Regions from separate parts of the Pelosinus sp. UFO1 genome, predicted to be linked through region 1. Evidence: riboswitches for the same ligand, from Rfam matches in the RefSeq annotation. Region 1 holds a riboswitch; each other region holds the start of a gene.
The links. A riboswitch is a leader RNA that binds a small molecule or an ion and turns the genes downstream of it on or off. The one in region 1 is predicted to bind cyclic di-GMP.

Region 1 (7,593 bases):
TCGCTATGTTAGGGATTTTCATAGAATATGGCTAAATAAGGGCGTCCTTTTTAAAAAATAACTTGTATATTTATTAAGCAAATGATATAGTTTATAATATTTCCTGGGAAAAAAAGTGACAATAACTGACAAGTTATATGAATTATGTTAGAGGGATATCTTTTTTTCGAATCAGAATTATAACACTTTTTGTTCAAGTCCTTCTGAAAAAACTGAGAAATACCAGGGGATAAAGACGAGGGAATATTTTGAAACTCCATGTAGTCATTAGCACAAAAGTAGTCTTACTATGTAAAGCAAAATAGGAGGATAAGTCATGCAGATTCGACAGAAAATCATTGTATCTTTAGCAGTAATTTTAAGTTTAATGGTGGGAATGAGTGTATATTCATTATGGTCTTCTAATCAAATAAAGAAAGGCATCAACAATATTCAGACTAGTAATGCAGCAGCAATTATTGCAGCTAAAGCTGAAAATGAATATACGAGTGCAGTATTAGAAATCAGACGTTACATAGCTGATGGAGATGAAAAGTATAGTAAAAACTTTGAAGAGAAGTTGACTGCTGTTGAGGAATTAGAAAAACAACTCCTTGCTTTGACGCCACCTGATAAGTTAAAAGATATTGAAAAACTAATTGATGATACGACTAAATATAAGACCGGTGTAGTAACTCGCCTTATCCCAGTACTGCGGGAACAACATAAGGATAGAATAGCTGGCAATATCGAAAAAGCGAATGAAAAGTCTCTGACAAGTGGCGCGATAACTCGTGAGTTAACACCATTCGCTCAGTCTATACAAAAAACACTACATACTACCGTGGAAGAAAATGCTAAGCTTGCCCTTGCAGAAGTGGATGAAGCGAACCATAATGTATCTTATAATGTGACTATGGCAATTACATTAAGTGTTATAGCTTTGATTTTTGGTGTGATACTGAGTGTTTACCTAACAAAACAAGTCACATCCCCGATAAAATACATTACAGCAGAGCTGACTACCATGGCAGCGGGCGATTTTTCAGGATCCATTCATCAAGGACTTAGCATGCGTTCCGATGAATTTGGTATTCTTGCCAAGTCACTGACAGAGATGAAAGGTAATTTAAAACGACTTTTCTCACAAGTGCAAGAGAAAGTAGAACAGCTTTCAGCTGCATCGGAACAGCTAACTGCTGGAGCAGAACAATCTGCGCAGGCTGCCACCTTAGTTGCTGATTCCATCATGGATGTAGCGGCAGGAACAGAAAAACAAACAAACGCAGTTAATACTACCTTAACTGTGGCCGAAAAATCTGCCTTTGATGCGAAAATAGTAGCTCAAAATGCGCAGCATGCCACGGAAACATCTCAAAGAACAACTTCTGCAGCTCAAAATGGTGGAAAACTTATTAATTCGGCGGAAGAACAAATGGCTAATATTGAAGCTACTGTAGGTCATTCTGCGCAAGTAGTAGGCAAGTTAGGAGAACGTTCTCAGCATATAGGGCAAATCGTAGATACCATCTCTGGGATCGCTGGGCAAACCAATCTATTGGCTCTTAATGCAGCAATTGAAGCTGCCCGTGCAGGAGAGCAGGGTAGAGGCTTTGCTGTCGTCGCTGAAGAAGTACGTAAGCTTGCAGAGCAATCGGAAGAAGCAGCAAAACAAATTGCAACGTTAATTAGTGAAATTCAACAGGAAACGGAACAAGCTGTTTTGGTAATGAACACTGGTACGGAAGAAGTAAAGGATGGTACGAGAGTAGTTTTGGAGGCGGGGAATGCATTTAATCAGATTATCCAACTTGTAGGCGAGGTTACCACGCAAGTTAAGGAAATCTCCAATGCCGCTGATCAAATTTCAATTGGGAGCCAAGATATTGTTGGCGCAGTCCGTGGGATTGACGAAGTTACCAAAGGGAATGCTCTCCAGACTCAAACTGTTTCCGCTGCAACTGAGCAGCAAACTGCATCTATGCAGGAAATTGCGGCAACTAGCCGCAGCCTTTCTCATATGGCAGAAGAATTACAGGATGCTGTCCGTAAATTTAGAGTATAAAGAAATATTGTTACGTTTTTTGGTAATCAAGTAAAATTCAAAGACTAAGATGTAGGTGGCGTTTTTCACTCCACTTACATCTTAGTCTTTCTGTATTTGCAGGGAATATATAGCTAGGAGTCGAAGTGATTAAGAAACAGAACTATGGGTGTAATGTGAAAAAGATAGGAGGCTTACATATGATTTATACACGTACAGGTGATAAGGGGATGACTAGTCTGTTAGATGGTAGTCGTGTGCGGAAGAACAGTATACGCGTAGATAGTTACGGAACCATTGACGAGTTAAATTCATTATTAGGCTTTGGGAAGCATTTTATTATGAATCCAGCTATCGTAGAAAAAATCCATATTGTGCAGTTAGAGCTTTTTGCCGTCGCTGCTGAGTTGGCAGATCCTAAAGGGGAAATGTACCCTGCAAAAATTGGCGAGGCTGAAATTTTGCGTTTTGAAACTTGGATTGATGAATATGTCAAGCTTATGAATCCCGCTCCTAAATTTATAGTGCCAGGCAGCAGCCAGGCTTCTGGGATTCTACATGTAGCCCGTACTGTTTGCCGACGTGCTGAAAGGCTTATGACGTCACTAGAAGAGATAGAACCAGTGAGTTCGTCTTTAATGAAATATGTAAATCGCTTGTCTGATGTATTATACACCTTTGCCCGCTTTTTGGAAGAACAGCAAGAATTGGTTAATTCATAACTAGGATTTTACGGAGTACAATAGACTGTAGCCTCACAAAATGGCATAATAGAAGCATAATTTGTCTTCCGGGGCAAGCTATGCTTTTATTTACGAGATTTGAAAGTACAATAACTTCTGAATCAAGTTTTATTTCTCTGTACAGATAGGTCTAGTACATTTTATTTTTTTATAGCAAGGAGTTTTATCATGAAAATACAACGAATTTTTTTACTCTATATTTTAATGAATGTTATTGCTTTCTTACATTTGGATGTAGCGCCCGCCTTTGCGGCAGCTAACAATCCGCAACCAATTGATTATATAAATGGCGTAGTGTTGTCGGTACAATCCCTTGAAATTTCATCGAATAAGAATATGGGGGTTACTGGGAAAAATTTAATAACGATTCAGCTTACATCAGGGGCAGAAGCTGGTAAAGAGGTGCAGAGTATTAACTATACTACCAACCAGCCATTATTTGACATCAGCCCTAGTCCTGGGGATAAGATCATTTTGGCTGTAAACGAGACACAAAGTGTAAAACAATACCATGTCGCGGATTATAATCGCCTTTTTCCTATGTATATACTAGTAGGTGTCTTTATTTTATCCTTGTTGTTGCTTGGGAAAAAGATTGGTGTTAAGACCTTGTTTGTTATTTGTTTTTCTGTAATTTTGATTCTTAAGGGTATGATTCCCCTTATTTTGAGTTATCATTGGAACTTTATTTTGGCTACCATGCTTGTTTGTGCAGTGATTGCTACCGTAACGCAAATTACAATTAGTGGTTGGAATGCAAAGACCTGGGGAGCAATTATTGGTACTGTAGGTGGTGTTGTTATAGCAGGGATTTTAGCAGCAATATCCATTTCGTGGATGCATTTAACAGGCTTAGATAGTGAAGAAGCTATGATGCTCAAAGTTACTACGTTATCCTTCATGAACTTTCAAGAAGTTCTATTTGCAGGAATTATTTTAGGATCACTAGGCGCTGTGATGGATGTAACGATATCGATTGCCTCTACCCAATTTGAAATTAAAAAATCTTGTCCTCATTATGGATTTACAGAAGTATTTAAATCTGGCATAAACGTTGGACGAGATGTTATGGGAACTATGGCAAATACCTTAATTTTAGCTTATACGGGGAGTTCCTTACCTTTGATTTTTCTGATTACATCACAAGAAAATGTGTCCTTAGTACGCATTATGAATTTAAATATTGTGGCGACAGAAATAACGAGAGCTCTTACTGGAAGCATTGGATTAATCTGCTCCATACCGCTAACAGCTGCCATTACAGCCCTCCTCTTGAGCCGAATCAATAAGCAGTAATATATTATGAAGTCTTAATAGTTCATTTTGTTGACATTATATGTAATATAATGTAGAATAAAGTAAAAATACGAAACCAAATATTGGGCAAACTTATCGAAAGGTAAGGACGCAAAGCTATGGGTCTAAGGAATTTTTATTCTATGACCGCCAAGCTGCCGATTCAATTTAGATTTGTAATTAGCAGCAGGACATAGTGAACTGGTGCTAATTTTTTTATTTTAGGAGGATTATTTTGCAGCTTAGAATTAAGGGGAAAATTCTTACCATTATTTTAGTAGTTTCATTGGCCATGCTCACAGTAGGTTCGATAGGGTATTATTATACAAATGCAATGAGCAATGAAATGAAAATTATGTACAATGAAAATCTTTTATCCATTAAACGATTAAATGAGACTCGGCATAATTTTAGGGCAGTTCACGGAATGATTCTGGAACTTATTTTTGGTAATGTAGATAAGGCAACCGAAGATAAGTTAACAAATGAAATAAAATCATTGGCATTGGAAACGGATAAAACCTTAAAAGCCTATGAGAGTCAAAAACTAACACCATATGAGCAAGAAAAATTACTTAAGCTAAAAGAAGCAATTGGTCAGTATCGGACAGAGCGACAAAAGGCAATTGATTTAGCAAAACAAGGGAAAAAGCAAGAAGCTTATACATATTTTACCCAGCAGGCTGCAGGTAAACTTGAAGCGGTAAATATAACTCTCCAAGAACTAGCAAATTATATGGCGGAAAAAAGTGATAAGGCCAATCGAGAAGGAGAAGAACATGCTAGTTTTGCCGGTAAAGTGATTTTCTCATTAACGGGGCTTTTTGCTTTACTAAGTATGTTTCTTGGGTGGAAACTATCTACTATGATTGTCAGCAGATTAGGAACTGTAGGTGCCTTTTTAGCTGAAATAGCAAATGGGAATTTAGGTCTAGAAAACGTAAAAATCGCCGAGAGGGATGAAATCGGTGAAATAGGCCAGGGTTTAAACAAGATGGCTGATAGTCTAAAAGGAGTTGTCCGCCAGGTAATTGAATCAGCTGAACAGGTGGCGGCGTCTTCAGAAGAACTGACAGCAAGTGCAGAACAATCAGCGCAGGCTACCAATCAGGTAGCAGCTACCATTAGTGAAGTAGCCCAGGGGGCTGAAAACCAGGCTAGTGCAGTAACGACAACTACTTCCGTAGTTGAACAGTTATCTACGGGTATTGAGCAAGTTTCCCTAAATGCAACAAAAATGAGTGAGGTATCCGATAAAACGTTCCAAGCAGCCCAAGATGGTGGTAAAGCAGTAAAAGCTGCAATGAATCAGATGGATATTGTGGAACAGACAGTGACCAAATCAGCGAATGTTGTTGCAAAACTAGGGGAAAGATCGAAAGAAATGGGACAAATTGTTGAGACGATTTCTGGAATTGCGGCACAAACGAATCTACTTGCTTTGAATGCAGCTATTGAGGCTGCCCGTGCAGGAGAGCATGGTAGAGGATTTGCTGTAGTTGCGGAAGAGGTACGAAAGTTAGCAGAACAATCTCAAGAGTCAGCAAAGGAAATTGCAAATTTAATTGCAGAAGCTGGTATGGATACAGATCAAGCTGTTAACGCTATGAAAGAAGGAAGTCGTGAGGTCAATGTGGGAGCTGAGGTAGTAAACACTGCTGGGAAAGCTTTCAAAGAAATTTCTACTTTTATTGATCAATTGACAGGTCAAATCAAAGAAACTTCTGCTTCTATTGGGCAAATGGCTTCGGGTAGCCAGAAGATCGTAGCATCTGTACATGATATTGACCAAATTAGTAAAGATACGGCCAGTAGAACTCAAACTGTATCTGCAGCTACTGAGGAGCAATCAGCATCCATGGAAGAGATTGCTGCATCTAGCCAGGCATTAGCTAAGATGGCAGAAGAACTTCAAGGCGTTGTAAGAAGGTTTAGGATATAGAAGAGTAATACTAAAGGCCCTCCGTTAAGGAGGGCCTTTAGTGTTAAGTTTGCGCTGCACTAGCTTTTAGGTCTCATTACTATAGCAGATGCATAGGTTCCTGAATCTGTCAATGAATCCATACCTAAAAGGGAAGGTTATTTCATGAAAAGTAGCGAAGTAAGAAAAAATGGTTAAATTGTCAAAGTGAAAGTAAATTTTTCTCATTAAAACTCATAACAGTTCAATTGAACATAATTTTTAATAGAAATAAGGTGAGATCAAATGAAAGTATTAATCATTGATGATGAAAAAAGTATTCGCACTATACTCTCAGAAATGGTACAACATTGGGGTTACGAGGTTGTTCTTGCAGCTGATGGTGAAAGTGCTTGGAAAATTTTTCAGGTTATTAATGAACCAATTATTGTGCTGCTCGATTGGGTTATGCCAGGGATAGATGGAGTTGAATTATGTAGACGGTTAAAACAGAGTGAGAAGACAGCACATACTTACGTTATCATATTAACTGCCAAGAAAAGTGATGTCGAAGATGTGGTAATTGGCTTTGATGCTGGGTCTGATGATTTCGTGACGAAGCCGATTGATCCAAGAGAATTAAGTTGTCGCCTGTCCGTTGGCCGGCGTATTTTAACATATCAGCATGATTTAGAACAACGTAATGCTACTTTACAAGAAACGACTCGGGTGATGGAAAATGTAATGCGAGAGCTGCAAGTTGTAAATGGTAAGCTAAAAGAACTTTCCTTAGAGGATGAACTTACAGGAATTCCTAACAGGAGAAGTTTGGAGAATTATTTAGCTAGAGAATGGTGGCATGCATTGCGGGAAAAAGAAGCGTTGACCTTCATTATGGTAGATGTGGATTTTTTTAAGTTTTACAATGATACCTATGGACATCCTGCGGGAGATGAATGCTTGAAAAAAGTTGCTGCTATCTTAGCTGAAAATGTGAAACGCAGCAGTGACATAACTACCCGTTATGGCGGTGAGGAGTTCGCCATTGTTCTGCATGATACTGACTCAGCAGGGGGACAAAAGGTAGCGGAAAAACTTCGACTTGCTGTAGAATCACTTGTAATACCCAATAAAGCATCTAAAGTCAGCCCTTATGTTACCATAAGCCTGGGTATTGCAACAATAATACCGGATATCAATTTATCCTATGAGACTTTAAAAAAAGAAGCCGATGATGCCTTGTATCAAGCAAAACGTGAAGGTAGAAACAGATGGTTTGCGATTGATGTAGGGAGAGGTGCATGTAGTGTTAAAGGATGAAAAGCTTATTCAAGAATTTGTCATTGAGGCCATAAGCCATGTGGAGAAGATAGAATCGGGATTGCTTGCTATTGAAAAGGGGCAACTGGATGAGCAGATCATTCATTCCATTTTTCGTTCTGCTCATAATATTAAAGGGACAGCTGGATTTTTTGGTTTCCACAAAATTGTTGAATTGTCTCATGCTATTGAAAGTTTGCTAGGAAAAGTGCGCAGTAGAGAGATAGCCATTACTTTACCTATCATTGATGCATTGTTAGCAGCGAATGATGAACTTAAGGTATTGTTGGATCATATTACAACTAGCGAAC
Region 2 (7,593 bases), 2.1 Mb from region 1:
ACTTTGATAATCTTTTGCGCCCGACAAAAATCTTTAACTATTCTTTCTACGGGGAGATTCTCCATTTTAACCATACCTGAGAGTGTATAATTCTCGATTCTTTGTCCTTCTTTTTTGATGTTTACAACAGTCTGGGGATCTTCGGCAGTCTGCATCCCATCAACAAAAAAAGTCGCTTTTGCATTATATTTTTTCAATAAGTCCAAAATTTGTTGTACACTTGTGCGATCTGTTAATCCATCAAAAGTTAATGCAATATGGCGCTGTCCACTATTGCTATGTGTAATAACCGTTGCCTTCTCTTGACTTGTTTTAAGCTGCGTTAAGGCTTGTGCAGTTTCTGCATCGGCATTATAGGAATTTTGGACATCGGTAATATTGCGATAGTCGCCGGCTGTCTGCGTTGTAAAGAAGTCTTTGGAGAATAGCACCCCCATTAGACAAATACCTATAAGCAGAACCAGTGATGATACAATTTTCTTGTTTTTCACGTATATCATCCCCTTATCATTAAAGACTCCAATAAGAGTAGCCCTTCTCTTCTATGTTCTTTTTGTCAAATATATTCTTGATATCAATAATTACATGCTTTGTTTGTTGTTTTTGTTGTTTTAACATACTTTCTAAGTCCTCTATCTGTAAGTCTTTAAATTGCTGATGTGCTACTAAGAACACCAGACAATCAGCATTTCGAACATCCTTTATATCGACAAGTTCCATATTGAATTCTTTCTTGAACTCAGCCTTATCAGCGACCGGATCTACCACCTTTACCTTGATTCCATAGGAAGCAAGGTATTTAAAAACATCAACGGCTTTTGAATTGCGCATATCCGGACAATTTTCTTTGAAGGTAATTCCCATAATATAAACGTTCGATTTCTTGACATTGATATCAGATTGAATCATTTTCTTTATTACATTATCAGTAACAAAAATCCCCATATTGTCATTAACCTTTCTACCGGCCGCAATAATCTGGGAATGATAACCTAGCACCTCTGCTTGATAGATAAAATAATACGGATCGACACCGATACAATGTCCGCCTACCAATCCTGGATAAAAACCTAAAGCATTCCATTTGGTATTCATAGCATCGATGACCTCTTTGGTATTAATGCCCATTCGATTAAATGCCATTGCCAATTCATTCATAAAAGCAATATTAATATCTCTTTGGGCATTTTCAACTAATTTTGTTGCTTCCGCAACTTTAATGCTAGGTGCTTTATAAACACCTGCCTGAATAATCAACTCGTAGGCAGCCGCAATGTTTTCCACGGTTTCTTCATCCATACCAGATACGATCTTCTGAATATTTTCAAGTTTATGTACTCGATCTCCAGGATTAATTCTTTCTGGAGAATAACCGATTTTGAAATCTTTTCCGCATACCAGATTTGATTCTTTCTCTAAAATAGGTACACAAACGTCTTCTGTAACGCCCGGATATACTGTAGATTCAAAAACAACAATACTGTCTTTTGATAAATTTTGCCCTACTATTTTACTGGCATTAACAATCGGTGCCAAATCTGGCGTTTTATCTCCATTGACAGGCGTTGGAACAGCAACAATGATGAATTTGGCTTCTTTTAACCTAGCTGGGTCCGTGGTAAAATCCAATGCCGTACTTTGAATTTTCTCATCACCAATTTCCTTAGTAGGGTCAATTCCCTTTTTGTAAATATTAATTTTTTCTTGATTCGTATCAAATCCCAGCGTTTTGACTTTCTCAGCAAACGCAACAGCAACAGGTAATCCCACATAACCAAGGCCTACAACTGCTAAAAAATCTTTTTTCGTTCGTATTCTTTCAAATATTTCCATCCCTATCTCATTTCACCTACCTATTAATTTAGAAATAATGAGTTAAGTGGCTCCACCATGTGTCGCCTTTATCTCCGCTGATTTTGTCTTTTAGTCCATAATATTCGATACCTGTAACAACATTTTCTGTCAAAGTATAGTTCATTCCTAAGCCATAGCCTTTAAATCCTTTCATAGAGCTACCTGTGCCATTCATTCCATGAGCAATATACGTGCCCTGGGGTTGATTATAATATTTGGCAAATACTCCATAGGTACCCGGCCTCCATGTTTTTAATTCTCCATAGTTAGCACTAAGCACATAACCTTTGCTATCTGTCAAAGTAGATCCCAAAGCCATGGCCCCTACACCAAAATTACTGAAATTATAATTCCCACCAAGAGTCCAGATTGTGTTTTGACTGTGATCTCCGTCATCCTTTTGGTAGTGATGAGCACCGACTTCAAGATTGTAATCAAAATCGTTATACCGCGCGGTTGCTATCAATGTTTTTTTCGTGTAATCGGTTTCGCCATAACTTACCGTGTATTTTATCGGATCTCCAAACTCAACTTTGACGCCTTTAAAATCGCTATCATAAATATTACCGTCCGCCATAAGGTAACCGAACGAACCTGCTGTCACTATCGATTCACCGCTTTTTCCCGCCACATATAGATGTGAAAGCTTGAAGTCATTATTATAATTTACTACATTCTTTTGACCTTCTAGCATACCATAAGCACGCCAATCCTGATTCACTGCACTATTAAAACCAATACGGGCACGAATTCCAGATGAATCCCGATCTAATTGCCCAGGACCACTATTCAATGCGTAATGATAACGAATTTCTCCATCAATCTTTACTTTGTTATCCAACTGATTGCTCCGGTCACCTATATGACTCAATTCATCTACAAGGCCTGTATACGTTTCCGGTGAGATATAATTTGTATTACTACTTTTTGTTTTTTCCTTAGTTACTGTATTATTTAACTGAACCACTGTTTTTGGCTCAATATCAGCATTATTCCTAAGCATTGTTTTCGGATCAACATAGTCATTATTTAGTGTAAGCATTGTGTTTTTATCAGTAGTGAGTTTGTCTGGATTCGTTATAATTCTCGTTGTCATTTGCGCAATTTCATACGCAAAATCAGCTTTGGCTTTTTCAATATCTAGGTTTTGGTCACCAATTATTTTTGTTGTGATTTGTGCCATTTTATATGCGAATTCATTTCTTTGGTTGTTAGGTAAAATCGGCATTATTTTTGCTGTTACCTTAGCAGTTGAATACGCAAATTCAACTTTAAAGTTCTCGACATTTGTGGTTGGGGTAGATAATATTTTCCCTGTAATTTGTGCCATTTCATAGGCAAATTCAGCTTTGAATTTTTCTGTATTTCCTGGAATTACAAGTTTATTGTCACCCTCGATTTTCATTTCATTTGAAGCATATACCACGTTTCCCCCGGGCTCATTTATTGGTATAACGACTATCGTTGCAACCGAAAACAGTAATATAAAAACCTTTTTCACTTAAAAAACTCACCGCCCTGATAAGATGTATTTTCATAGTCGCGTCTGGTTGTCCCATTACATACGTTTCATTCACCTGAAAGCTTGCTGCAACACTTATACAGGTTAATTCCTCTCGATGGAAAATTGGCAACAAACATCAATTTTTGCACAAAAAAATGCCAGGTTGCATTTCAAGAAATGCAACCTGGCAATCATAGACTTAATCGTCCTTAGACCCATAGCTTTGCGTCCCTTCTTTTCAGAAGGTTTGCCAATTATATACTTTTTAGTTAATTTTCGCTCAATATTGTTAAATTCCTGCATAATTATGGTATATTGTTAAATATTTAAGATACATAACATCTATTATCATAATTCATCTTTCTATTTTTCAAAACATTCCATTATCGATTTCAATAAAATTCCTCTAGAAGCATTTCAAAAGGTTAAATGTAAATACTTTACATTTAACCTAATTACTGGTATATTTAGAATCTATTTTATTTTTAGAGGAGACTTTTATAATGGATTTAACAACTACGTGTACTTTATTATCCAATGCTTCACATTATTTCCCTTGGATTGTACTAATTATAATCGCCTATGAGTTAGTAATATTTGATTAATCAAGATATTTTAAGCAGTAAACTAAAAACACTACATGGCTCGTTAACCCTTGTAGTGTCTGAGATGAGAACGGCATTTTAAAATTTTTGGTCAAAAAAAGATAATAATTTCTTTAAGCACGATCCGAATGAGTTAGCCAAAAAATACACAAAGCAGCTACCAGAGTTAAAATAACCCCTACTTCAAACACATCAGGCCCATCGAACCACATTTCTCCCCCTCCCATAACTATATATGTTTTTGAAAAGCCTTACTATATACATACTTTATTTATCATTTTTTATAACACAATCTTCAAAATAAAAAACACCGTGCTACCAATAGGTACGACGTATATCCAATACCAATTGCATAGCTCGATCACTATGCGTAAATAATATGGTCAGGAGGTGATCATATGACACAACAACAAGCTAGTAACTCGCAACAAGCCAGTAACTCGCAACAAGCCAGTAACTCGCAACAAGCTAGTAACTCGCAACAAGCCAGTAACTCGCAACAAGCCAGTAACTCGCAACAACAACGATCAACCAAAGACAAACAACAGGATATAAAAAATGCTGCCTATATTGCTAGTATAGATCAGCCCAATCACCCAAATACCTAAAGTAAAAAACGGTAACTACTATAATATGTTTTATAGCGGCCTCTGGAGACGTTTTAAAAGCAGTGCCGCTTTGCAAGGTAAAAAGACCACTACCAGTCAAATGACCAGTAGTGGCTTTTTTGAATTCCTATATGGTACTCTCTACATCCTCCCTTTGCTTCTATGTCAGGTACCGCAAAAAGTTCGGTAAGGACGGGTTGATAGCGCTGGCAGTGTAGAGTAATCAGCCTGTTCGGGGGAGTGTGCGTAAGGACATGAAAGAACATCAAGAAGCCGCTCCATTACACTGTATTCTCCTTGCACCGCGGCTTCTAGTGCGGCTTCTACCCGGTGATTACGTGGGATTATCGTAGGATTGCTATTTTGCATCAACTGATGCGAAGAGGCTTCCGCTTCCTGCTGCCTGCCTAGCCTCGCCTGCCACAACTCATGCCATTGAGCAAATTCTGTGGTGCCAAACAGTTCCATATTGGGCCGCATATCAAAAGTTAATGCGCGGAAGGTGTTGGTATAGTCCGCACGATACTTCTTCATCATACCGAGAAGGTCTTCAATAAGATTTTTATCCTGTTCTTCTTCATTAAATATTCCCAGTTTTGCTCTCATTCCCGCAAGCCAATTAGATTGATACAACTCAGTAAAATCTGAAATTGCATCCTGGGCTAGCTTGACAGCCTGCTCCTGATTGTCATGCAACAATGGCAATAGGGTTTCAGCAAATCGCGCGAGATTCCATCCAGCAATATGCGGCTGATTGCCATAAGCATAGCGACCTTGTAAATCAATAGAACTGAATACCGTTGCTGGGTCATAGATATCCATGAAGGCACAAGGACCATAATCTATAGTTTCGCCACTAAGGGTCATGTTGTCGGTATTCATCACCCCGTGAATAAAGCCAACCAGTTGCCATTTGGCAATCAATACGGCCTGCCGTTTGATCACTTCTTGAAGCAAAGAAAAATAGCGGTTCGGAGCAATGTCAACGTTTGGAAAATGTCGTTGCAATGTATAATCAGCTAGGATCCGGAGTTCCTCAATAGTGCCCCAGTTTGAAGCATACTGAAAGGTGCCGACGCGCAGATGACTAGCAGCCACACGGGTCAGAATTGCACCAGGCTGGTAGGTTTCGCGGATTAAGGTCTCACCTGTTGTCACCACCGCTAGGCTGCGAGTGGTAGGAATACCAAGACCATGCATTGCTTCGCTGATGATGTATTCGCGCAGCATTGGCCCAAGTGCCGCTCGACCGTCGCCCCGGCGGGAATATGGCGTTCTTCCTGAACCCTTGAGCTGAATATCAACCCGCTGACCTAGAGGATTAATCTGCTCGCCAAGCAGCAGAGCCCGCCCATCCCCTAACAAAGCAAAATTTCCGAATTGATGCCCCGCGTAAGCTTGAGCCAGAGGCGAAGCACCTTCTGGAATCTGGTTGCCAGCAAATACCGCTATGCCATCTTCACTTTGCAGTGCCTCGGCATTCAACCCCAGTGACGTAGCTAACGGATAATTGAGAATAACCAATTGCGGTGAGCGTACAGCGGTTGGGTTTAGTCTAGTAAAAAACATATCCGGCAAACGGGCATAACTGCTATCTAAGTTCCATCCTGTATCTGATATTGTTTTTCTCTCCATCGTCGTATCTCCTTCGCCTTTGTTCTTTGTGTATCTTAGCTAAAATCATAACGATTCTACGACTTTTCGTTATCTAGTTTATTTACCTACGAAAGGCAGCCTTTTTAGTGTCTACTTCTACTAATTCTATTATACTCTTTTCACACGTTAGGGAACTAAACTACCTCACCAAATTCTATTTTTTATGGATTTTTTTCCCTATATGCACATAATCTAATTATTTGTTTTAGACGATTAAGATAATCCTCTAGTGCCACTCTGTACCTCGCAAGTTACGATTAAATCTCTTGGAATTTAAAATAGAAATAGCCACCGTTAATTCTTTCATCCAGTGGCTTACTAAAAACTATATTAAATTAATTATTAAGGTACATTGTATTCACCTCCTGCATTTAACTACATACAATATATGAGTAAAGATAAAGGAGGAATACTTATGGGTTTAGGTTTTGGAGGCGGTCGCAACGGCTTTGGCGGTTCCGGCTGTATTATTATTATTATTATTATCCTCTTATTCTTATGTTGTGGCGGTGAAGACTCTTTCTCTAGTTGCTAATTTTTCTAGGCTAATCCACTAATTCCCCAACCTCTTGCAACCACGCTTTACCAAAGCGTGGTTTTAATTTTTTGCACAAAAAAAAGCGTCCAGAGGACGCTAACAGATTTAAATCTTAAATTCTCACTGAAATTTTAGAACCTAATTCCTTACATATTTCTTTATTTAATACTTCTTTAGAAATTTCCTTCGGTTTCCTATTTGGTAAATAGATATTTTGATAGGGTTGCTTTCTCAATTCGGTCTTATAAATAGGCGTTATTCGAGTTACTGGAGAAGTCATTCATCCACATCCATTTCATCCATTTTATATTTTACATATATTGGATAAAATGTAATTATTTCCTTTATTCAAATTAATACAAATAGCAACAATAAAACCGCCTACATTTGTAAGCGGTTTCTATCATGTTAATATGCTTTCTACACTTGTAAGGACTTTTGCATATTTGATTATTGAATAATTATTGGAGGTGTTGATATGCTATGGTATTGTGGTTGATCATTACCTAGAATTAAATTGAAAGTTACTGTTGCTTTTGTTGTTCCGTCCCTGCGTATTGGAACTCCTATGACTTGCCATTCATGTTTCATTGTAGACATGCTTGCAGCATATGTAATATTCGAAATAAAAAGGCTTTTTTCTACAATCTGTCCAGGCATTATAATTGTATTTGGTGTAAATGCTGGGTTTCCTGCATCCCGATATTTCATACCATCCAAAAAGGGAATACCCGAAAAAGAATCTATTGATAAATTCGATTCGCTCCATTTCATAATAGCTACTTTAGTTGTTGGGTTATTAATAGATATACGAACTCCCTCAACTGT
Region 3 (7,593 bases), 2.2 Mb from region 1:
CAGCCTATCCCATGCATTAAACACGAAAGCTGTTGCGCGTAAGGTGGCAAACCAACTAGGTAAAAACTATGAGGATATGAATCTAATTGTTGCTCATTTAGGAACAGGTGTTTCTGTAACACCGCATAAAAAGGGTAGAATGATTGATGTAAATAATGCAAAAGAAGAAGGGCCTTTTTCTCCAGATCGTTGTGGTGGACTGCCGGTAGGTCAATTTTTAAAGTTGGCTTTGTCAGATAAGTATACCTCGGCGGAGCTGCGAGAAAAATTAAGCAATAAAGGCGGAATCTATGCCTATCTTGGTACAACGGATATTCGAGAAGCATTTGCGATGGCAGATGGAGGTAATGTAGAAGCTAAGCTAGTATTAGATGCCTTTTGTTATCAAGTAGCCAAAGAAATTGGTGCTATGGCTACAGTGCTAGCAGGCAATGTAGAACATATCATTTTAACAGGGGGTATTGCTCATTCAGAACGTATTACTGATGAAATAAAGAATAGAGTTATGTTTATTGCTCCTGTGACCGTTGTACCAGGGGAAGAAGAACTAGAAGCATTAGCTTTTGGTGCCCTTAGAGTACTAAGAGGCCAGGAACCGGCACAGAATTATTGTTAGGTAGGAGGTGATTATTTGTACTGCTCTTATGACGAAATAGTAGCGGAAATTAAAAATCGCGGTCAGGTAATGATTAGCGTAGCCGTGGCCCAGGATAAAGAGGTATTGTCTGCGATTAAAATGGTGCAAGAAGTTGGTATTGCTCAGGCTATCTTAGTAGGCGATGCTGCTTTAATTACCCCTATGCTTGCAGAAGTTGGGCTATCTAATGAAACCAAAATCATTCATGAAGCAGATATAACGAAAGCTGCACAAAAGGCAGTTTCCATAGTGAAACGCGGTCAAGCCCAGGTATTGATGAAAGGTTTAATTAATAGTAGTGATTTCTTGCGAGCTGTGCTTCATAAAGAAGAAGGTTTGCGAACAGGTAGACTACTTAGCCACCTCGGAGCATTTGAAATTCCAGGTCAAAAGAAACTTTTGTTTATTACGGATGGTGGGATGAATATTGCTCCTACCGTAGAAGAAAAAAAAGAAATCCTCCTTAACTCTATGTTGGCTTTGCAGGCGATGGGCATTAAAGAACCTCATGTAGCAGTATTAACTGCCAATGAAGTGGTAAATGGAAAAATGCCTGCCACGGTGGATGCACAAACCCTAACCCAAATGAGTGCAGCTGGCCAGTTCCCTTTAGGGATTATCGAAGGTCCGATTGCTCTTGATGTAGCAGTAAGTCAAGATGCGGCAAAACATAAAGGTATTACCAGCAAAGTGTCAGGAAATGTGGATTTAATTTTAGTACCGAATATCGAAACGGGGAATGCTCTGGGGAAATCTCTGATTTATTTTGCGAATAGCAAAATGGCAGGGATTGTATTAGGGGCAACCCATCCGATTGTTATGACTTCACGGTCTGAAACACCGGAAGGGAAAATGAATTCTATTGCCCTAGCATGTTTAGTAAATAGTAATATTTCATAAATACAAGAATAGATGTGTAATAAAGATGACAAGTGTATATCTTAGCCAAAGAGTACATAGCTACATTTCGTTAATGCAGCTGTATGGAATTTGAAAGGAGTTGATTTGATGTCAAAAGTTGTTGTATTACGGGAGTACTGTAAGAGTTGCGGCTTGTGCGTAGATATCTGCCCCAAACAGGTACTAGCCATTGGTGATACGACCAATCAAAAGGGATATTATGCAGTTGTGGTAAAAGATGAATCAAAATGTATAGGGTGCGCTATGTGCGGAGCGATGTGTCCTGATGTAGCATTGGAAGTTTCTCGGAAGAAAAGGAGCTGACCTTATGAAAAAGATATTAATAAAAGGCAATGAAGCCATTGCAGAGGCGGCCATTCAAGCTGGCTGTAAATTGTTTTTTGGTTATCCAATAACCCCTTCTACAGAAGTGGTTGAATATTTGTCTAAGCATTTACCCAAGGCCGGAGGTACCGTGCTTCAAGGGGAAGATGAAGTTGCTTCGATTAATATGTGTTATGGTGCAGCAACAACAGGTACTCGCGTAATGACGGCTACCTCAAGCCCTGGCTTTAGCTTAAAGCAAGAGGGGATGTCTTACTTGGCGGCAGCTGAGCTGCCAGTGGTTGTGGTGAATGTCAATCGAGCTGGTCCTGGGTTAGGCGGACTGGGCCCTGCACAATCGGATTATTTCCAGTGTACCAAGGGAGGCGGCCATGGGGATTATCGGTTGATTGTTTTGGCACCATCTAAAAGTCAAGAGTTATACGATTTTACTATGGAAGCTTTTGACTTAGCGGATAAATACCGGAATCCTGTACTGATTATGGCAGATGGATTTTTGGGCCAAATGATGGAACCTGTAGAAATAAAAGAACGGCCACAGGTAGAACTTCCCCCAAAAGACTGGGTTGTAGACGGCTGCCGAGGACGGCAAAAGCGTAAGATAGTGAGTTATTCCTTAACGAATGAAATTGGGGAAGCAAATTGCCTAAAATGGCAGGATAAATATGAGAAGATCAAAGAGACAGAGCAGCGTTGGGAAGAATTTTATACCGAAGATGCAGAATATCTCATTGTAGGATATGGAACTTGCGGTCGCATTGGTAAAAGTGTAGTACTAAATGCTCGTAAGGCGGGAATTAAGCTAGGACTTATCCGTCCAATCACTTTATGGCCCTTTCCAGAAAAGGGATTTGCGCCCTATAAAGAAAAAATTAAGGGAATCGTCACAGTAGAGCTTAATGCAGGACAAATGATTGAAGACGTAAAGTTGGCAATCGAATGCCGTGTGCCTGTTTATTTGTGCAATCGGCAAGGGGGAATGATGCCTTCTGAAAATGAAATACTAGAGTTTATCGGGAAAGTTTTTGATTTGTCGCTGGTAAGGGAGGCATAAGAATGGAAGTTATATTTAAAAGAACAACAGGCTTAACCGGAATTCCCTTTCATTACTGCCCAGGGTGTACCCATGGAATTATTCATCGTATCATTGGGGAAGTAATGGAGGAACTAGGTATTATTGAAGACACAATTGGTGTAGCTCCTGTAGGGTGCGCCGGTTTTTCCTTAGACTTCTTTAGCTGTGACTTTGTGGGAGCAGCCCATGGAAGGGCTCAAGCTGTGGCTACTGGGATAAAACGTTCTCTACCGGATAAAATGGTATTTACTTACCAAGGGGATGGAGATATTGCTGCTATTGGTACTGCTCATGCTATACATGTTGCAGCCCGGGGTGAAAAGATTACATCTATTATGGTAAATAATGCAGTATTTGGTATGACAGGTGGACAAATGGCGCCAACTACTCTTCCAGGTCAAGTTACGACTACCAGCCCTTATGGGCGAGATTGCGCTTTATCTGGATCACCGATAGATTTGCCTAAAACCGTAGCTACCTTAGAAGGGGCAGTCTATGTAGCAGCCGTATCTGTTGATTCTCCTAAAAACATTTTTGCTGCCAAAAAAGCCATAAAAAGGGCTTTTCAAGTTCAACAATTAGGACTAGGATTTTCCTTGGTTAGTATTTTATCAACCTGTCCAACAAACTGGGGCTTATCTCCTGTGGACAGTTTAAAATGGTTACAGGAAAAAATGTTACCTCTTTATCAAATGGGAGAACTTAAGGTTCCTGAGGAGGTAAAAGGATTATGATTGATACCATTATATTATCAGGATTTGGTGGTCAAGGTGTCATGTTTATTGGTAAAGTACTAGCATACGCAGCCATGGAAAAAGAGTTACAAGTTTGTTGGATTCCTTCTTACGGCCCTGAAATGCGGGGCGGGACTGCCAACTGTTCTGTGATTATTTCCGACGAAGAAATTCACTCACCAGTAATTGAAAAAGCAGATGTGGCGATCGTTCTCAATCAACCTTCCTATGATAAATTTCTATCACGGATTAAACCGGGTGGTGCGCTTGTCGTTAATTCTTCGATTGTAGAAAGTACTGCTGCTCGCCATGATATTAAACTTATTTCCCTGCCAGCAACAGAGATTGCCAACGAATTAGGAAAACCAGCCTTAGCTAATATGGTATGTCTGGGGGCGCTTATTCCAAGCTTGAAGTTACTCAATCTTAATGCCATAGAGAAAGCGATGCATGAAGTAGTGGGTAAGAAAAAACCAGAACTCTTTGCCGTTAATATGGAGGCAATAAAAAAAGGGTTAGATCGGTAAATAGTAAAAAAGGCCTACTCTTTGGTTACCAAAGAGTAGGCCTTTTCGCAGATCAGAAACGATAGAGCATTGTTCTTACTCTTTACGATTTTGAATCTTGGAAATCAAAATTTGAGGATTATCTGCTAATCGAAGATCCCTAGTCGGCATGTAAGGTGAGCCATCTGGATAAGAGATAAGGCGGATGACAGGTCGTTGTGGGGAAGATCCAGGGATGGAAACAACAACAGCCAAATCTCCCGTATTCAGTAAGACTTCCATACCGGGCATATAGGTAGCTATCTTTGATAAGAAAACTCGCCCGTAAGTTTCATCAAAACTAGTTCCGAGGCCAGAAGCGATAATGTTATATGCTTCGTCTGGTTCCATAGCCTTTCGATAAGGGCGATGTCCAGTGATGGCTTCGTAAACATCTGTTATTGTTAGCAAACGCGCATAATTAAGGATTTCTTCCCCTTGTAGTCCGCGGGGATAACCTGTACCATCAACCTTTTCATGATGTTGCCAAGCCATATGAGCAACAAGACTTGAAATTTCCCACCGCTTGTTTACTAATAAATGAAAACCAGACTCTGGATGTTGCTTAATAATTCCAAATTCCTGTTCAGTCAAACGGTCAGGTTTATTAATAATTTCTTTATCTACTTCTATTTTTCCCAGATCATGAAGCAATGCACCGCAGGTAATTTCTTTGATTTGTAAAATGGAAAAATTGCAAAAACGGGCCAGTAATGCTGTGTATATGGCGCAATTTAGAGAGTGTGCCAAGGTATAATCATCATGGGTTGCAATACCCGTTAATTGAATCGCTACGGATGGTTGGAGGATTAATTCTTCTACAATATCAGAGGCAAGGCTACAGATTGGATCCATGGCAAAATTTTCGCCCCGATTCACTTTCTCCATAGTAGTACTTAATATTGCTAAAGCACGTTGTTGTGTTTCAAGGGAAAGATATTCTGGAATTTTTATATCGGCATATCGATTGTCTCGAATAAACAGGGCATTTACATCCAAAGCTCGTAGTTTATCGAGATATTCTTCAGTTAAAGTCACTCCTGAAGCCAATAATACCTGTCCCTTTTTATTTAAAAGATGTCGCGCTAATGTCATACCTGGGATAACATCGTTTAAACTGATTTGTCTCAAGATAAAAGCTCCTTTGTTGTATAAAAATCAGCATAAATTATGCCCGTGTTTCTAATCGACAAGGTTATTAGCAAAGTAAGCATATAAAAAAGCTTAACTGCATAATGAGCCAGTTAAGCTTATCATAATCATGCAGCGTGGCGATCATAGATCTCTAAAAAAATCCGTAGACCCTATAGCTTTGCGTCCATACTTTTCAGTATGTTTGCTAATAAAAGTTTTTCTAAATAAAACTACCATACGTGAATGGTGTCAGTTTTAAAATAATAGCATATAATTATAGCAGATTATGTCATATACTGAAGAGTATATCAGAAATTGTTAGCAGATGGAATATCCAGACCTATTTTTCGAATCTTTTTTAGCGGTGGAATATTTTTTAGTGAAAAATCATAGTAGTAGAATAAGAGTGGGCGCTAATATCGTGGGAGGCGGCTAGAAATGCTATCACCCAGTTTGGAAGATTATTTAGAAGAATTGTATCGGTTGTCTCTAACGAGTGAGATTGTTCGTGTGACTGATATAAGCCAAAAATTAGGGGTATCTTTGCCTTCTGTTAGTAAAGCCTTAGGGAAGTTAAAAGCAGATCAATATATTCATTATCAACCATATGGTGTAATTAGTTTGACAGAAGCTGGTAAAAAAATGGGAAGTTTTTTGGTTGAGCGGAATAGACTATTACAAGAATTTTTGACGCTGATTTGTGCTGATTGTGATAGTGATGCTGAGGCAGAAGCTATGGAGCATTATCTATCCCAAGGTACGATTCATTCCATCCAATTAGTAGTGAAGTTTATGAAAAATCATCCCGAATATTATCAGCTATTTTTAGAATATGTGGCTAAAAACCAAGCTGTAGAATAAAGGTTAACCAAAGCGTACCATTGGCCTTCAGTACATAAAATATAAGAAATACTATGCTTGCCCTGAAAAGATTAGGTACAGTAAGACCGCATTCAAGGTAAGTATCATGCAAATGATAATCCAACCCAATATGTTAGTCATGGTACCATTCTTAAAACGTCCCATGATTTCTTTTTTGTTACTAATCAGCAAAAGGGGAATAATAGCACCCGGTAAGGCAAAACTTAATACTACTTGGCTTGTTACAAGGGCACTCATCGGATTGATGCCTGCTAAGATAATAGCCATACCAGGTAACATGGTAATGAGACGCCTGATGCTAATCGGGATATCAAAGCCCACGAAGCCATTTAAGATAACTTCTCCAGCCATAGTGCCAACGGTAGAAGAAGATAATCCCGAGGCTAAGAGAGCGAGGCCAAAGGCTCCAGCTGCCATATTGCCCATGAGAGGCTGCAAGGTCATATAAGCTGCTTCAATACTGTCAACAGTAAGACCATTGCCTTTAAATATAGCTGCTGATACAATAACCATAGCGGCATTCACAATAAAGGCCATATTCATAGCAACAAATACATCTATTTTGGCCATCTTTAAGTGATGAACACAGTCGCTTTCGTCATTTGTACGACGATTTTGCACCAAATGAGAGTGTAGATAAATAACGTGAGGCATAACCGTAGCTCCTAGCATGCCGACAGCTACCAGTAAGCTGTCAGAGGTGAGCATAGGAACAGCCACATGATAAGCAACTTGCCCCCATTCTGGACTAGACATGAACATTTCCCATATATAAGATATGCTTATAACGGCTACCATTGTCGTAATGATTCGTTCCACAATTTGCTGCCCATATTTTTGCATGTGGCAGATGAAGTAAGTGATAAATCCTGTAAGTATTGCTGACCAAACTAAGGGGATATTAAATAGTAAGTAAAAACCAAGGACGCCTCCCAAAAACTCTGCAAGATCGGTAGCCATAGCCGCCAGGGTTGCTATAGTCCATAAGAACCAATTCACGCCTCGTGAAAAGACATTGCCGCAGTGTACTGGTAAACTAACTCCAGTAGCAATGCCAACTTTTGCAGAGAGAATTTGGACAAAGATAGCCATCAAATTACTCCAAAGAATGACCCATAGTAAGTTATAACCAAATTGGGAACCACCACTAATGTTAGTACCGAAATTTCCAGGATCCATATACGCTACGCTGACAATAAAAGCAGGTCCGAGGTATTTTAATAGCCCTTTGGCCTTGGTTTTAATTTCTTCCCCAGGTATTAACGGCAAATTAATCGGTAGGCTGGTGATAAATTGATCTTCCTTCAATATTCCCACTCCTTACGTAAGTGCTATGTGTAA
Region 4 (7,593 bases), 2.0 Mb from region 1:
AACATCCTTTTTTCTTAGAACGTTTTAACTATCTTCTTTACAATATATTTATAGGCTCATTGTATCTAATAAATTAATTAATTTATTAATTTCTGGTTTGGAAGCTTGACCATTAGCTCCAATCGTTTCGCCTTTGAGACGCATTTCCTCATTAATTAAAGAAGAGAAAATTAATACAGGCAATTTTTCCAGTTTTTTGTTTTCTCTAACCTTCTTTAATAAATGATGCCCATCCATTTGCGGCATTTCTATATCGGTAATCAGTATATGTACATTTTCTTCGATGGGCAATCCTCCATCTGCTAATGCCGCTAATGCATCCCAAGCATCTTTACCATTATGATAGGTTGTTATATTGATATACCCAGCTTTGTGAAGTGACTCTATCAAAAGTTCTCTCAACATTTTGGAGTCTTCAGCAATCATGATTTTCTTCGTCTTCCTGACTGCCTGCAATTCAACACTCCCTTGAGAAACATCTACCATTTTAGCATTAATTTGAGGATTAATTTCAGCAATAATTCTTTCAAAATCCAATAGAATAATCATCTTTTCCTCTAGCTTGATAATACCAACAGCCATATCAGAATCAGCAGCAGTATCAGGGACTGGTTCCATCGCAGACCATGATACCCTATGTATCCGCGAAACTTGATTTACTAAAAAACCTACAAAAAAAGTGTTTAACTCACTTATAATAATATTTTTGCTAGCTGCTTCTTGGTCTTTAACTCCTAAGCATGTCAGCAAATTAACTAGTGGCATCACCCGTCCACGCAAGGTAAAAATTCCATCCACATTAGGATGTGAATTTGGCATTGGCGTAACAGGAACCGGAGTAATCACTTCTCTTACTTTCGCAACATTAATTCCATAATGCACTTTGCCAACTATAAACTCAATAATTTCAAACTCATTTGTACCCGTCTCTAATAAGATCCCCTTTTTATCATTTGCAATTTCACTCATAAAATGCCTCCACCGAATTTTAATAATAACGGTTTCACTTATACTTTAAACTTTTGAACTACTGCATTCAGTTCCGTTGCCAGCTTAGCAAGTGAATCAGCGTTATCACCAATTTCATGCATACTGGCAGATTGCTCTTCTGTGGAAGCTGCAACGGTCTGAATACCTTCCGAGGTAGTATCTGCTACAAGCCGTATGGTTTCTACGCTAGTTACCATAGACTGTGTCCCCAAAGCAGTTTCACCAATTGCAGAAGCAATTTGCTCAATACCATCTTTTACAGTAATTAGCCTTTTCGCAATGAGTTGAAAGCCTTTTTGTGTATCGAGAGCTGAGGTTTTACATTTCACAACCTCTCCGTTCGCTCGTTCCACTGCATTTACTGACACTGCAATCTCACTTCCCATATTGGAAATGATCTCTGTGATTTCTTTTGTAGATTTTTCGCTTTGTTCAGCTAGCTTACGAACTTCTTCTGCTACGACAGCAAATCCTCGACCTGCTTCCCCTGCTCTGGCAGCTTCAATTGCTGCATTTAGGGCTAGAAGATTTGTTTGTCCAGCAAGATTGGTGATTACATCTACAATTCCTTTAATTTCCTGCGATCCTTGCGCCAATTTTTCTGTTACTATTGTAATCTCAGCCATAGAAGAGGCAACATTTTCATTTTGTTCTACAACGGCTTGTAACATGGACATACCACGATCTACTTCCGCAACAGCATTTTGTGTATTGGCATTTACCTCTGTTGCATTAGCGTTAATTTCTTCTGCACCAGCTGAAATTTTTTCAACTGCTCCTGAGATATTGATAATACTATCCGAATTTTTAGAAGCACCCGCAGCAATCTCTCCCGTACTATTAGCCACAATATCTACGGTTTCTAGGTGTCCTTCGACTGATGCACTCAACTCTTCACTGGATGCGGCCAATGTTCGAGAACTGGTGTGAAGCAATGCAACAATTTCTTTTAGGGAATTACGCATAGAATTAAGGATGTTCCCCATATCCCCAATTTCATCATTTCGACGAATTTCAATATCCTTTTCTGTAAGGTCTAGTTGCCCAATCATAGTCATTGATTTCGTTAAATATCTAAAACGCATTGCCAAATTGCGACTATACCAAATTACCACAATACAGGCCATTATAAAAATTAAGGTACTCAGTAAAATAATATTTCTACTGCTATTTTGGGCATGTGTAATCATAAGATTACTTTTATCTGTCATAGATTTTTGTTGTATCTCAGCCAGTTTTGTAAATTGATCTTCAATATCCTTTGTATGTTTGCGCCCCTCTGTAGTCAGTTGATTCAGTGTTGGATCATTGGTTTTCTTGGCAATTATCATTTTTTCAACAAGGCCTAAATATTCATTTAGTAACTTTTCAAGTTTAGCACCTTCTACAGTTGAATCTTGATTCGCGGAACTAGAATTAAATTCTTTCACTGTTTTAATCGCTTTTTTCATATCTTCCTGATATCCTTGCTCATAAGCTGCTCCATCAGGATACAGCAAGAATCCACGGAAATTAAGAAGGGCTCTAACATAATCTGTATGAGCTTCCTTAATAGACATTGTCCTAACTGCAGTATATGATACCAGCTTATTTGACTCGTCGCCTAGTGAAAGATAATTATAAATTGTATAACCAAGGGCTGATAATAATAGCATTGCAGCGATAGCAAACATACTTGTTAACTGTAAAATAATAGGCAATCTTTTTTTACTATTCATAAATAGAACACACTCCTGTTATTGTAAGTTTTTTGATTTCAACTATTGCTAAGAACAATCTTCTAAATCGATTACCTTCTTTCTTAAAATATTAAAAACTGCCATGGCAACATTGACGTTAGTCAATGGCAACCTGGCAGCCTTAAATCCTAAGATTCTTAGACCCATAGCTTTGCGTCCTTACCTTTCGATAAGTTTGCCGAAATCTAACACATTCAATTTACAAAATAGAGCTCTATGAATCCTATAATAAAACATTTGGAACATTCATGCCTCCGCCAAAAGGTATAGAATTAAAATTTTTGTGGAAATTCGTCAAAAATTAGTATAGCCTACTGCTAATTTATAAATTAGTAGTAGGCTATAAAATTTTATGTTCACAATTTCATAAATTTTATTTAATTAACATATACTGGGCTCACCCTTTATTTTGACAGTCATAGGGACTTTTTTTCTTACCTCTTTTTATATAATGTATCATTAGTGCAGTCAATGGCACTATAATTTGTAATGGTATATGAATATATAATGGTGTCCACTTCAGACCTATCACAATGTGCTCTGGATAGTTTTTAGCGATGAATATTGAAAATATTACAATTACTAAACCGAAGGGTATAGCCAAATACTTGGGATCCTTTAATTTGATAAGCTGGGATGTACCAAGCATGGCCGCGTAGGTAATAATACTTACCTTGAAGAAACCTCCTATTATCATGATAACGATAACAAATACATCTAATCTTTCCAAGAATCCTAGTTTTATAAGACGCATGGTTGAAAAAAGGGGAAAGAGGGAAGCAGATGCACCTGCTACTCCTAATGAAACTATGAACATAATCGTATTTAGGGAAAGGATTATTCCAACAAACAGGACAGCAAGCAGCGATACTTTTCTTACATTGGCTGCTTCATTGACAGATGAGTAGATCATAGTGAAGAAGATAGTCTCACCATAAGGGAAGGTAATGAGCAGCCATCCATGTTTTATGACAGATGATATGCCATTTTCAAGGACTGGTTTTAGGTTTTGCATTTTCACCACATCTGGTGTTGCATACAACAATATGAATACTAGGATAACGAAAAACATCAATATTGGTAGTGTTAATTGTGCAGCTCGTGAAATATTTTCGATCCCCGCGAACGCTCCATAAGCAAATATCACCATAATTGTGATGGAAACGATAAGTGAAGGTAATTCAGGCAATGAGACAATCAGTATAAGTTCTGAAAAATCTCTCACTATTCTCGCTGATAAATAAGTAAAATATAGAATGTATACAACACTCAGTATATATCCTATAAATTTGCCGAAAATTTTAGGCAAATATGTAACTATAGTATCATTCGGATATTTGTAATATAGATTTGTATACAGAAGTGATTCTATAATGCCTACCGGTATATAAATGAGTAATGCCAACCATGCATCCTGTTTTGCTTCAGGAGTTAAAAAAAAGAGTATAGCGCTGCCAAATAACAATAACACCATGATAGCAAACAATTGGTACGCCGATATTTTTGTTTCCACAATATAGCCTCCGATTAATATAGAGGTTTAGATATTACACCTATTCTTTGTATACTAGAATGTACTTCTACCTCTACCTCAAGGTCAGGAAAAATCTCACTCCAACTTTCTTCTATATTTTTCCACTCATCAGGATAGTCCCTGTGTATTGTTTCGCCAAAATCAAATATATCTGCCTTGAATGTCTTTTGCGCTGCATATAACGCTTTCTCAACTTCTTTCTTTATGACCTCATTCTCTAATTGCTCAAACTCTGTTAATATTTCAGGATTTTTCATAGCATCTAGATCTCCCACCATTCCCCTTATATTTCCTTTCTTATTTATGGTTATATGTATGATGGGTTTATTATCTTTTACGATAGACTTTATCTCACTACTTGCAGAAATAATTTCTATTGTTATGCTACCTTTATTAGGTGACGGCATTACAATATTTCCTGCTTTAACTTTATCCCGTATCCACTGGACACCCCGCACTTCCTCTTCCCCCATCATATATCCAATGAGCTTATCCTTTTTAAATACAGCAATTCCTATCATTTTGAATACTCTACCCACTTGTTCATCTCCATGCAGGCTAATGACCCCTGCCATTGGTGCTGCCGTCTTGCTGGCTAGGGAATTAGCAAATTCCATAGTAGTAGTGACAGGTACGTATCCATAGTTTGCTTGTAAATTCAATATGGCTGCAATGGCGTTAGCAGGAATAGAATCTTCTGGTGTTGATGTTCTTAGTATTTCAGAAGCCTTACCACTTGTAACAAGGAAAACAACATTAGGGCGAAGCTGGTATCCTCTTGCCGAAAAATCCATCAGTTCAGCGATTCCTGCTTTTGCGGCATCTTCACCGATGACAATAAACTTCACATGGGATAACGCTACCTTTTTGCCTAGTTCTTTCGACAAATGATCTAATGCATCAGGTATAGTATCCCCTGTACTGATTAATGCCATGACCTCCGTAGGCTGCTTCTCGCCTTTTGATCCCCCCATGCCTCCAGGTGACTGTTTCTGTGTTTTTAATATCTGGGTAGAGATCATGTATTTCCCATCTGTTGTAATGTCAACACCAAAGGTTACTACTATAGCCAGTTTTTCAATTTCAGTTTTCGCCATACAGCCTACCGTAAGAAACATAATGATATAAATCATGAAAAATGCAATACCTTTTTTCATGGACGACTCCCTTTCTTCTTTTCCTATCCGCTTAGCGTACCTTTGTTTTTTTTCGTATGGATTGCTTCCACGTAATGAGTTTTGATCGTTTAAGCATAGACCACAACGGTGCTCTGATCACTACATCTGACAGTTCATTTTTAACAAGAGGTGCCAGAGGTCCCATATATGGCACGCCAAAGGATCGTGCCGATATCATGTTCATGAACAACATCATGATACCGCCTGTAAGTCCTAGCATACCCAAGGTTCCACCTAAGAACAGAAAGATAAATCGAGGATAAATGAGTGACATACTCATCTCCGGATAAGGTACTGTCAAGGCGGCTATGGCGGTAAAACCGATTACAACAACCGTCAGTGTACTTACTAATCCTGCATCTACAGCGGACTGACCTAATACCAGTGCGCCAACGATACTTACAGCCGGTCCTACTACTCTTGGCATTCGAATACCCGCTTCTCTCAATACCTCATAGGTAAATAACAAGGCAAAGGACTCCCACATTACAGGAAGGGGCACTCCGGCTCGAGATTTTATCAGGCTAGGAACTAAAGAATCAGGAATCAGTTCTTGATGAAATGTTAATAATGCCACATAAAAGCCTGTAAGGGTAAGATTTATAAAAAATGCTCCAAACCGAATCCATCGGCTTAATGTGGCAGGAATAAATTTCAAGTAATAGTCATCAGCCGTCTTAATAAAGTCTACAAAAAGACAGGGAACGGTTATAGCAACGGGAGTTCCGTCAACGATAATGGCAATATGACCTTCTAATAGTTTGCCTGCCACTACATCTGGTTTTTCCGTGCGGAATATCGTAGGAAAGATAAAAAAAGGACTGTCCTCTATATATGCTTCAATATAGCTACTGCCCAATACAGAATCTATATCAATCTTATGTAATCTCTCTCTCACTTCATTTACAATTTTATCATTGGCAATGCCTGCGAGATAACAAACAACAATATCTGTCTTGGTCTCTCTGCCAATCTTATAAGATTCCATCTTCAAATTTATATTTTTGATTTTTTTTCTAAGTAAGCCTGTACTCGTCCTTATGGATTCTGTAAACCCCTCTTTCGGTCCACGCAGAGAACTTTCCGCTTCCGGCTGCTCCACATTTCTGGTAGGAGGATTTTTAAAATCGATTGTCAGTGCACTATTTACCCCATCTACAAATACAATAATTTTACTACTTAATATCGCTTCTATGACCTGACTCATTTCTTCATAGATATCCTCAGGTCGTATCCCGATTAAATACTGTACATATTCCTTACTGGCAGGAAGGTAGGTAGAATCTGCAGGTTGACTGACCATTTTTTTTACAACGGCGTCTTCAATGAGTTCTTGTTTTACCATACCATCAATATATACAAGGAGGGCGCTATATTTAGGATTATTGGTGATTTTAATTTCCCGTATCACTATATCAGAGCATTTATCAAAGATATTTTTTATATATTGCTCATTATCTTTTATCTTAGAAGATACCTGCTGTACTTCAATTCCTGACTGACGCAATTGCCTAATTATAGAAGACATATCTTGAGTAATGTACTTACTGCCTTCAATCATCATTTGTAATGACTCTAACGCAGAGTTATTTTCAGGGCATGAAGCTAACGACTCACTAGTTGACGTTTTTTTATTATGAGAAAGTACCTTCTTTTTCATACCTCTCCCCTCCCTTGAAAAGCCTTATATATACTTTTAATAGTATTTCCCTCATAAACAAATTGTTAACCGTATTATGTTATTACTATGTCATTCTTTATCAATTAGGCAAATAGATTCCGCTTATTATAAGTTAATTTTCACTTTAAAAACCAACAATAAATAAATGCCAAAAAGGGAGAAGGTATTCCTCTTCATTGTTAATCCCCTTTCCCTACGAAGCTACCTTTACTTTTTCTTGATATAAATCCTTTGTTTCTTTACGCCTTCTTGAGATGAGATCATGTTATCATCAAGATGAAATAGGAAAAGAGAAGCAGTAAGGAGAATCTATCATGACACAAGAAATGATGGTGACATTTGAGATTGACAAAGATGTTAAAATTTCCACAGTAGTGGATTGGATGAATGAAAAGATTCTAGGTAGTAAGGTAACTGAAGTAAGCATTACAAATACGGATTTGATTTTTTGTGGTGCACTCCATACTTTTC

Region 2: another riboswitch for cyclic di-GMP. It lies ahead of UFO1_RS08940 (porin); the one in region 1 lies ahead of UFO1_RS19040 (methyl-accepting chemotaxis protein).
Region 3: another riboswitch for cyclic di-GMP. It lies ahead of UFO1_RS05045 (HD-GYP domain-containing protein); the one in region 1 lies ahead of UFO1_RS19040 (methyl-accepting chemotaxis protein).
Region 4: another riboswitch for cyclic di-GMP. It lies ahead of UFO1_RS03975 (methyl-accepting chemotaxis protein); the one in region 1 lies ahead of UFO1_RS19040 (methyl-accepting chemotaxis protein).

The regions. Positions count from the first base shown of each region.
Region 1 covers NZ_CP008852.1:4,025,736-4,033,328, reverse strand. Annotated here, with positions in the region: gene UFO1_RS19055 (methyl-accepting chemotaxis protein) at 317-2,044, shown strand; gene UFO1_RS19050 (cob(I)yrinic acid a,c-diamide adenosyltransferase) at 2,224-2,745, shown strand; gene UFO1_RS19045 (YibE/F family protein) at 2,935-4,062, shown strand; cyclic di-GMP riboswitch class I at 4,139-4,225, shown strand; gene UFO1_RS19040 (methyl-accepting chemotaxis protein) at 4,298-6,004, shown strand; gene UFO1_RS19035 (diguanylate cyclase) at 6,269-7,282, shown strand; gene UFO1_RS19030 (hybrid sensor histidine kinase/response regulator) at 7,269-7,593, shown strand, end outside.
Region 2 covers NZ_CP008852.1:1,936,765-1,944,357, reverse strand. Annotated here, with positions in the region: gene UFO1_RS08950 (polysaccharide deacetylase family protein) at 1-491, opposite strand, end outside; gene UFO1_RS08945 (nucleotide sugar dehydrogenase) at 511-1,833, opposite strand; gene UFO1_RS08940 (porin) at 1,862-3,355, opposite strand; cyclic di-GMP riboswitch class I at 3,534-3,620, opposite strand; gene UFO1_RS24875 (hypothetical protein) at 4,362-4,571, shown strand; gene UFO1_RS08930 (YdiU family protein) at 4,737-6,206, opposite strand; gene UFO1_RS08925 (hypothetical protein) at 7,216-7,593, opposite strand, start outside.
Region 3 covers NZ_CP008852.1:1,131,110-1,138,702, forward strand. Annotated here, with positions in the region: gene buk (butyrate kinase) at 1-616, shown strand, start outside; gene UFO1_RS05020 (bifunctional enoyl-CoA hydratase/phosphate acetyltransferase) at 632-1,537, shown strand; gene UFO1_RS05025 (ferredoxin family protein) at 1,646-1,861, shown strand; gene vorB (3-methyl-2-oxobutanoate dehydrogenase subunit VorB) at 1,866-2,936, shown strand; gene UFO1_RS05035 (thiamine pyrophosphate-dependent enzyme) at 2,939-3,691, shown strand; gene UFO1_RS05040 (2-oxoacid:acceptor oxidoreductase family protein) at 3,688-4,218, shown strand; gene UFO1_RS05045 (HD-GYP domain-containing protein) at 4,294-5,367, opposite strand; cyclic di-GMP riboswitch class I at 5,496-5,587, opposite strand; gene UFO1_RS05050 (metal-dependent transcriptional regulator) at 5,809-6,231, shown strand; gene UFO1_RS05055 (Nramp family divalent metal transporter) at 6,283-7,560, opposite strand.
Region 4 covers NZ_CP008852.1:890,668-898,260, reverse strand. Annotated here, with positions in the region: gene UFO1_RS03980 (chemotaxis protein) at 49-969, opposite strand; gene UFO1_RS03975 (methyl-accepting chemotaxis protein) at 1,008-2,708, opposite strand; cyclic di-GMP riboswitch class I at 2,833-2,919, opposite strand; gene UFO1_RS03970 (GerAB/ArcD/ProY family transporter) at 3,127-4,242, opposite strand; gene UFO1_RS03965 (Ger(x)C family spore germination protein) at 4,257-5,420, opposite strand; gene UFO1_RS03960 (spore germination protein) at 5,452-7,101, opposite strand; gene UFO1_RS03955 (hypothetical protein) at 7,437-7,593, shown strand, end outside.